4 regions of the Carnobacterium sp. AT7 genome follow, and region 4 is predicted to be linked to each of the others. Evidence: predicted binding sites of a transcription regulator. Region 4 holds the regulator's gene; each other region holds the start of a gene.
What was found. The regulator NrdR, encoded in region 4, represses ribonucleotide reductase genes. The targets are predictions, from matches to a motif close to ACACNATATATNGTGT.
Positions count from the first base shown of each region.

Region 1: the regulator NrdR is predicted to act here: its motif matches at 1,536-1,551, upstream of CAT7_RS02760 (vitamin B12-dependent ribonucleotide reductase).
Region 2: the regulator NrdR is predicted to act here: its motif matches at 845-860, upstream of nrdD (anaerobic ribonucleoside-triphosphate reductase).
Region 3: the regulator NrdR is predicted to act here: its motif matches at 1,448-1,463, upstream of CAT7_RS03440 (deoxynucleoside kinase).

Region 1 covers NZ_ABHH01000004.1:101,799-104,009, reverse strand. The annotation lists gene CAT7_RS02760 (vitamin B12-dependent ribonucleotide reductase) at 1-1,445, opposite strand, end outside; gene CAT7_RS02755 (amidohydrolase) at 1,645-2,211, opposite strand, start outside.
Region 2 covers NZ_ABHH01000004.1:137,532-139,742, reverse strand. The annotation lists gene CAT7_RS02940 (tocopherol cyclase family protein) at 1-157, shown strand, start outside; gene CAT7_RS02935 (methylated-DNA--[protein]-cysteine S-methyltransferase) at 175-717, shown strand; gene nrdD (anaerobic ribonucleoside-triphosphate reductase) at 892-2,211, shown strand, end outside.
Region 3 covers NZ_ABHH01000005.1:103,773-105,983, forward strand. The annotation lists gene CAT7_RS03435 (NupC/NupG family nucleoside CNT transporter) at 1-553, opposite strand, end outside; gene CAT7_RS03440 (deoxynucleoside kinase) at 546-1,211, opposite strand; gene CAT7_RS03445 (carbohydrate-binding domain-containing protein) at 1,561-2,211, opposite strand, start outside.
Region 4 covers NZ_ABHH01000014.1:4,687-6,897, forward strand. The annotation lists gene CAT7_RS06700 (replication initiation and membrane attachment family protein) at 1-900, opposite strand, end outside; gene nrdR (transcriptional regulator NrdR) at 926-1,393, opposite strand; gene coaE (dephospho-CoA kinase) at 1,571-2,170, opposite strand; gene mutM (DNA-formamidopyrimidine glycosylase) at 2,184-2,211, opposite strand, start outside.

The sequences.
Region 1 (2,211 bases), on a different contig from region 4:
TGTTCGCCACAAGGATTAGTAGCAACAACTTTTTGTCCATAAGCCGCAGCATTTGTCATTTTATTCGCATTATCAATGAAGAAAATACCTGGTTCAGCAGCGTAAGTGGCACAAATAGTAATCAGTTTCCATAATTCACGAGCTTTTATTGTCCGATAAGTATGGACAGCATGTCCTGAAGCTTCCCATTCACGGACATCTCCAACTTCCGACCAATGAGCATTGTATTCCTCCATATCTTCTGGACTGTATGATTCAACGGCAGGAAAACGAAGCTCATAGTCCGTATCATTTTCAACAGCTTCCATGAAATCTGTTGTCAAACAAACCGAAATATTTGCTCCAGATAAGAAATCTGGATTATGAACACTGTAAGTACCGCCTGTTTTTAATTTGTCAGCTGTTTCTTTCATCATTGTCGCATCAAATCCACCATAACCTGGTACATTCTTATAATTTAAAATACTTTGATACATAGCTATTTCACGTTCGGTAAAAGGAGTGAAGGTTAGTTTTTCATTAGCTAATTTTTTAACTTGGTCGTCTGCTGTATTTTCAATTAAATAACGTAAAATACGAGGATTTTGCATTTTTGAAATAATAAACTCAAGAATATCTGGATGCCAATCTGCTAACATGATCATTTGAGCTCCACGACGGCTGCCGCCTTGTTCTACCAAGTGAGTTAACTTCGCAATATCGTCTAACCAAGAGACCGCTCCTGATGATTTTCCATTTACACCGCGAGCTAATGTATGACGCGGACGAAGAGTAGAGCCATTCGTTCCCACACCACCACCACGACTCATGATTTCCATCACTTGTTTGCGATGATCTGAAATACCTTCACGAGAGTCTGGTACAAATGGCATAACATAACAATTGAAATAGGTAACGTCAGTTTCTGAACCTGCACCATACAAAACACGTCCTGCAGGAATAAAATTCAAGTTTTTTAATTCCTCATAAAAAGTAGCATAAGCAGCTGCTCTTTTTTCAGGAGTCGATTCTGTGGCAGCTAAGCCAGTCGCGTTTCTTTTGGCGATTTGTTCGTAAAAAATTTCAAGCGGCTTTTCGATTACATCTAAACTACAAGTGATGATGCCAGTTTTTTGCTCGTACTCGTCTTCAATGGCTCCACGGAATTCTTCATCAATTAAAACGGAAGCTGTGTGTTGAGAATGGTTGATGTGTGTAACAAAACCCGTTCCTCTAGTAGGGTATTTTGGATCAGCTTTAACGGTTAAAACAACTAAATCTCCTACAGACAGAGTAGACTTGGACAAATCTTTAAATGAATACCGGTCTAGCATGACTAAGCGAGAAACGCCTTTATAAGTTAAGTTCATATCTTCAGTTATCGGATGAACTTGAGGAAAAGCGGGAATAGTTTCATTTAAATTTTTAATGGTTTGTTTCATTTTTGTAGAGCTATTGGCAATCATGAACACCACTCCTTAATAAAGTATGTATTTTTGTAAATAAATAGTAGAAAATATGTAATCACCTATATCTAGTTAACAATAATTCATTTTACACTACATATAGTGATATTGCACGATTAAAAATTCGTTTTTTTTAAAATAAAATGAAAAAAGAAGCGAAAACAACTCGCTTCAATCTTTTTTAGAAAATATTTTTTTATTATTGTTCATTTAAAAAATCTAGTGCATATCTGACATGTAATTCAGTGGCTATCGCTAACCCACGTTCATCAATATCAAAATTTTCATGATGATGCCCATACCAAGTTTCCGGGTTAGCAGGATCTTTCGTTCCTACGCGAGCATAAACGCCTTGCGCAACAGCTAAAAAGTCGGCAAAATCATCTGCTCCTAAACTTTTTGGATTATCTTGAATAATATTCTCATTTCCTACGATGTCAGCTCCTACACGAGCCGCGCGACTTGCAGCTAGTTGGTTATTGATAAGGGGAGCAGCAGCATCGTAATTTTCAAATTCAACTGTCGTACGATGAGCTGTAGCGACATCTCGTGCCACGCGTTCAACAGCTGCTAAAACAAATTGACGTGTTTCGTGACTAAACGTACGTACGGTTCCTTCAATCGAAGCTTCATTGGCAATAATATTGTAACGAGTTCCTGCGTTTAGAACGCCAACAGCAACCACAACATTATCTAAAGGACTCACTTCACGAGCAACAATGCTTTGTAATTCGACTGTAATAGCTGCAGCAGTTAAAAGAGCATC
Region 2 (2,211 bases), on a different contig from region 4:
TTCTGGTAAACTAATCGCTCCTAAAAATGGAAGTATGAATAAAGCAATTAAAGAAGGTTTATCTGGAGAAATCGACATTCTTTTGAAAGATAAGAAACAACAGACAATCTACCAAGATGTAAGCAAATTAGCAGGTATTGAAATAGTAGAAGCTTAGGTTAATGAGGTGAGAAAATGGGGAATCTTGACCAGAACGTAATGTATGGTTCTTTTGACTATGATGTAGGGACACTTTATCTAGCGGCAACCGAGAAGGGGCTTTGTTTTGTAGGCTCTCTAAATGAGTCACTAAGAGAACTTGAAGATGGAGTGGGAAAATTATTTCCAAAAGCAGTTTTAGTAGAAAATAAAGCCGGATTACAGCTTTATCATCAACAATTTTTAGATTATTTTAACAGTTCTAGGACTACTTTTACGCTGCCTATAGATGTTAATGGGACGCTATTTCAACAAAAGGTATGGAAAGCTTTAAACGCTATTCCTTATGGACAAACCAAATCGTATGGCGAAATTGCAGTAGAAATCGGACAGCCTGGTTCTTTTCGGGCAGTAGGAACTGCAATTGGCAAAAATCCTTTATTAATTGTTGTACCTTGCCACCGGGTCATTCATAAAAATGGGAAGTTAGCCGGTTATCGAGGAAAGTTAGCTATGAAAGAAACATTATTACAATTAGAAAAAACCCACAGGAAGTGTGCTAAGAAAAAAGTGAACTAAACTAAATACAAATAGATCATGCTTGAATCGAAGCATGATCTATTCGTATTTAGTTGAATAATAATAAAAGTGATGGACGAAATGTCAGATTGTGTTTATACTATATATAGCTATATAATTTATTTAGCGACTATATATAGTGCTTTAAAGGAATAGATAGGGTGGCGATAGGAAATGAAAATAAACCATGATAGTTTTTGTGAAAGTTCAAACAATCTTAAAATAAAAGTAATGAAAAGAGATGGACGAGAAGTTGAGTTTAAAGAAGAAAAAATCTTTGAAGCTTTATTAAAAGCCCAACGTTCATTAATAAAAGAAACAGATGAAAAAAGTATTCAGGAACTTAAAGAGATTGTCGAAGTAATAAAAAAGGAAATAGCCCAACGATTTGTCAGCAATATTAAAATTTATGAGATTCAAAGTATCGTAGAACATGTTCTAATAGATGCGCATAAACATGAATTAGCAGAAGCCTACTTAGTTTATAGAACCCGCCGCGATTTGGAAAGAAGTCAAGCAACAGATATAAACTATGCTATCCATGGTCTTTTACGTAAAGAACAGACTGTAGTAAATGAAAATGCGAATAAGGATAGCAACGTATTCAATACTCAAAGAGATTTAACTGCCGGAGTAGTTGCAAAATCGATTGGACTTAAAATGCTACCAAAGCATGTTGCTAATGCGCACCAAAAAGGAGATATCCATTATCATGACCTAGACTACCAACCGTATGCTCCAATGACAAATTGTTGTTTGATTGATTTTAAAAGCATGTTTAAAGAAGGTTTTAAAATAGGGAATGCAGAGGTAGAAAGTCCACGATCTATTCAAACAGCGGCTGCTCAAATGGCACAAATTATTGCTAATGTAGCTTCTAGTCAGTATGGAGGATGCAGCGCAGATCGAATTGATGAAGTATTAGCTCCTTATAGTCGTTTGAATTATCAAAAACATTTGCAGACTGCTAGCGAATGGGTCACAGGAGAAGAAAAACAAAAACAATATGCACGTGAAAAAACAAAGAAAGATATTTATGATGCTATGCAGAGCTTAGAATATGAAATCAATACTCTTTATTCCTCCCAAGGACAAACGCCTTTTACCACGTTAGGATTTGGATTAGGAATGGATTGGTTTGAACAAGAAATTCAACGTTCTATACTATTAGTTCGCATCAATGGATTGGGAAAAGAAAAGAGAACAGCCATTTTTCCAAAACTTGTTTTCACTCTTAAACGAGGGGTTAATTTGGATCCTGAAGATCAAAATTATGATATAAAAAAATTAGCCCTTACTTGTTCAACCAAAAGAATGTATCCTGATGTTTTAATGTACGATAAAGTTATTGAGTTAACGGGCAGTTTTAAAGCACCAATGGGGTGTCGTTCTTTTTTACAAGGATGGAAAGATGAACATGGACAAGAAGTGAACTCTGGAAGAATGAATTTAGGTGTGGTCACACTTAATTTGCCTCGTGTGGCAATTGAATCT
Region 3 (2,211 bases), on a different contig from region 4:
ATAAATTATATCCAACTAAGATAGAAGCCGACATAGATCCCATTCCTGCAACTAAGACTGTCATTAATTCTGATTTTGTCATATCAGGCAAATATTTGGCTACTAAGAAAGGTGCTTCTGTCTGCCCCAACAACATATTCGCTACAGCAACAAAAGATTCTGCTTTTTCAGTGCCTAATAATTTCCCAACTGCTCCACCAATGATTTTAACGACCCAACCGACTATACCTAAGTAGCCAAGAATCCCTGTCAAAGCGGATAGAAAGATAATGACACCTAATACATCAATAAAGAAATAGCCTTTTCCAAATAAATCGCCAAATACAAAGGCTAGTCCTTCATTCGCAAAACTGAATAGTTTTGTTACTCCTGCAGCAAGTTGTTCAATGATCCAGCTGCCTACAGGAACTTTAATTAAGAATAACGCCAACACTAACTGAGCGGCTAGTGCAACTCCAACCGTTCGTTTATTGATTGCTTTTTTATTGTCTGATAATAAAAATAATATTCCTAATATGACTATAATACCTAAAACAGTTACTACTTTATTCATTAATTCTACTCTCCATTTCAGCTAACTTTTCTTTTACTAATTTCACCACAAAGTCTGCATCTTCACTATTATTGACCACGTCAATTCTATCAATATTAATCACTAAAACATCAGATGCTTTATAGTGATCAGTGACCCAGTTATCATAACCTTGCCAAAGAGCTTTGTAATAGTCCATTAACCCTTGATCTTGTTCAAAGTCTCTTCCTCGCAAGCCGATTCGATAAAGTATCGTTTCGAAGGACCCTTGTAAATAAACCATTAGATCAGGTGCTTTTTTTGGTAGTTCTTGTAATTCTTCCATCATGTTGTTTAATAATTTTTCATAAATACTAAACTCTGAAGCTGAGATACGTCCTAACTCTGTATTTACTTTGGCAAAATACCAATCTTCATAAATTGAGCGATCCAACACATTATTCTTGTTGTGTAAAGCTTCTTTAATACTTTTAAAACGACTACTTAAAAAATCTAATTGCAATAAAAACGGGTATCGTTTTAAATGCTGTTCCTCTTCACTTGCTGTGTAAAATAAAGGCAATATTTCATTGTCATCTACATTCTCATAGAATACCTCACTGTTTAAAGATTTTCCTAACAGTTCAGCTACACTTGTTTTTCCTGCTCCAATCATTCCACCAATTACTAAAATTGCCATCTGCCCCTCTCCTCATTGCATGGAAAAAGAGTAGCGTAATTCAGCTACTCTTTTTCCATGTCATTACTAGTTGTTATCTTAGTAGTTTCTAGAAAACGTATTGCTTAATTTTTTATTGCAGCTTTTATGTAACTATTTATTGCTTAACCATCGATTAGCTCCTTAGCTATAATACTATGATATTAAAATTATATCAACCTGAATTTACACCATATGTGCTAAGCAAAAAAAAAGAAACACCATATATTGTGGTTGCGCATTCAAAACACCCTATAGACAAAAAAATAGACAAGCCTTAGGAATTTCCCTACCGACTTGTCTATTTTATTTTGCTTCTTAACTAACTAGTTTAAGGTATGATTGGTATACTGCCTGTATCTCCTTCACTGGGTTTTTGCATGTCACCATCTGGTTGCATGTTCTTGCCACCAGGTTGCTGCATACCGCCTCCCATTTTCCCAGGCGTTGTTCCCACTGTCGTTGATACTGATTCAATTGGAACTTCAAACGTTTCATCCTTAATAGATAAAGTGTATGTTTCATCTATTGCCAAATCAGCTGAACTGAATTGGACAGAAGAAAAACTTTTATCTGCTGTCCAGGATAAGAGAACTGTACCGTCTGCATCGTTTAATTCTATTTTGCTACCTGCTTCATAAGTCGTTTCAAATCCATAAAAAACACTTGCTTGACTAGAACTGTCTGCAAAAGTTACTGCCATTCCAGAACTTCCAGCTGCCATTAACGTTCCACCAGTTATAACAGCTTCTCCATTTGAATCGATTGTTCCATTCCCATCATTTTCTGGTCCGCTAACAGTCGTCACACCACCAGAAATTTCAATTGTACCATTTGAATCTAACCCGTCACCACTGCTATTTACCATCAATGTTCCACCAGAAATGACCAATGTATTTTCACTGTTGCTGCCAGATTCACCCGGTTCGGCGGTTTGTTTAGTTGTTGTTGAAGTCCCACCAGATACATTAACTCCGTCATC
Region 4 (2,211 bases):
TTCATTATCACGCATTTTTTGTTGATTGGCATCAACTTGGATATCTTTTTCAACAACATCTTTTAATGAAATATTCTGTTGGTTTTTATTATGATAATCATCATAAGCTAACTTTTTTAATTTTTTTTCATCAATTTGTCCTGTTTCAATATCAGAAGCATTCAACACAAATTGTTGCATGGCTAATTCATCTAGTCCATATAACGTATGCAATACAAGGATAGCTTCTTCAACCTCTTTAGTAATTGAAGAACGATTAATGTACTGTTGGTTCAAACCTGTATAAAAAAACTTCAAATCAAATGTTTTGGAATCGATTTTTGGTTTTGAAGAACTCGTTTTGCCAATATATGAAACCGGTTCTTTCAAGAGATCTTTTTCTCTTTTCAATAATTCAGCATCAAATTGAAAAACATCTAAAAACGACTTTGTGACTTCTTGAAATTTTTTCTTATCGATGCTTTCTATCACAAATCGATTTCTCAATTTTCTGAATTTTCGTTCTCCAACTTTTTCTAATAATAATAAGCTCAATAAATCATCTTTAAAAAAGACATCACTTGCTTGGGGAGCTTGCAATTCATAGATTGTTAATTTGGTCGAACCTGTTTGGATATAAGTTTTAAGCAATCCAATTGCTTCTAACTTAATTCTGGCTTGATACAACTCAGGAATACCGATATTCAGCAAGGCCAGCAGTTCCGAATGTAAGATCCCTTCACTCCAATAGGCCTCTTCTTCAATCTCAGTCCACAATGTCATATATAAGCTGTAAGCTGCAGTCCCAATTAGGGGTTGATACAAAAAAGTGAGAATTTTTTGATCGATATCAGAAAGTAAAGCTTGTTGTTTTACAATAAAACCATCTTTAGGACTTAAATTTTTCCAAGGATACCCCAAAATGACTCACACCTTTCTGTTTCAACTAATTTTTTTCAGCTTTTTTTCTTTCAAATTCTTGTAGTTCTGTCAAAAAGACACTCATATCTTTAAATTGGCGATAGACACTAGCAAAACGGATATAAGCAACTTCATCGATATCAGCTAATTTCTCCATAATGTATTCCCCAATGATCGCTGAGGCTATTTCATTTTCGCCCAATCCTCTGATTTGATTTTCTACGTCTCCGACAATTTTCTCAACTTGTTCCATTGCTACAGGCCTTTTTTCACAAGACCGTATTAGCCCTCTTAAAATTTTCTCGCGATTGAATTCTTCTCTGGTACCATTTTTTTTAATGACTAATAGTGGCGTTTTTTCTACTCGCTCAAATGTAGTAAAGCGAAAACTACAAGCTTCACATTCTCTTCTTCTACGAATAGCACGTCCATCATCTGCTGGACGACTATCAACAACTTTAGAACCATTATTTTGACAGCGTGGACATTGCATGTTTATCATTCCTATCTTAAGTGTCATAAGTATCTAAACTATTTTTTTACGCAATTATTTACTCTATTATACCATACAACAACCAGAGATAAAACCGCTTAAAATAAGGTGTTTCTCACTTAAGTACAAAAGCGAACAAACCTTAAAGGATTGTTCGCTTTGTCCTACTACTAGACTCTAATTAACGTTTAGTTTGTTTATCCATTCAAGGACTTGTTTTTTTGTATTCGTGAGCGTTCCATTATTATCAATAATACTATTTCCAAGAGGGATTTTTTTTGAAATAGACCATTGGGCATTGATTTTTTTCAAAGCTTCTTCTCTTTTTATCCCATCTCTCTCCATTAATCGCTCTAGCTGAACTTCCTCTGATGTAGCTACCACCATAATTTGATCAACCTCTTTTTCATAACCCGATTCAAATAATAGCGGAATATCCAATACAAGGATCGCAGGATTTTGCTTTAAATAGTCGTTCTTTTTAGATACTACCCATTGATGTATGTGTTCAGACAAAATACCGTTCAGTAGCTCTCTTTTTTTCTCATTATTAAATACAATTTCTCCCAGCGCAGCACGATTCAATGTGCCATCATCTAGAATAACTTGCTTTCCAAACGTTTCTTTTATTTGATTTAATCCATCCGTTCCTGGCTGTACTACTTCTCTTGCACCAATGTCGGCATCTACTACCGGATAACCCAGTTCTTTAAATAGCTTACTTACCGTTGACTTACCGGTTGAAATACTCCCTGTTAATCCTAAAACTATGGTCATTTCCTTCCTCCTTTTACTGAACAGACGTTAACAATTGACAA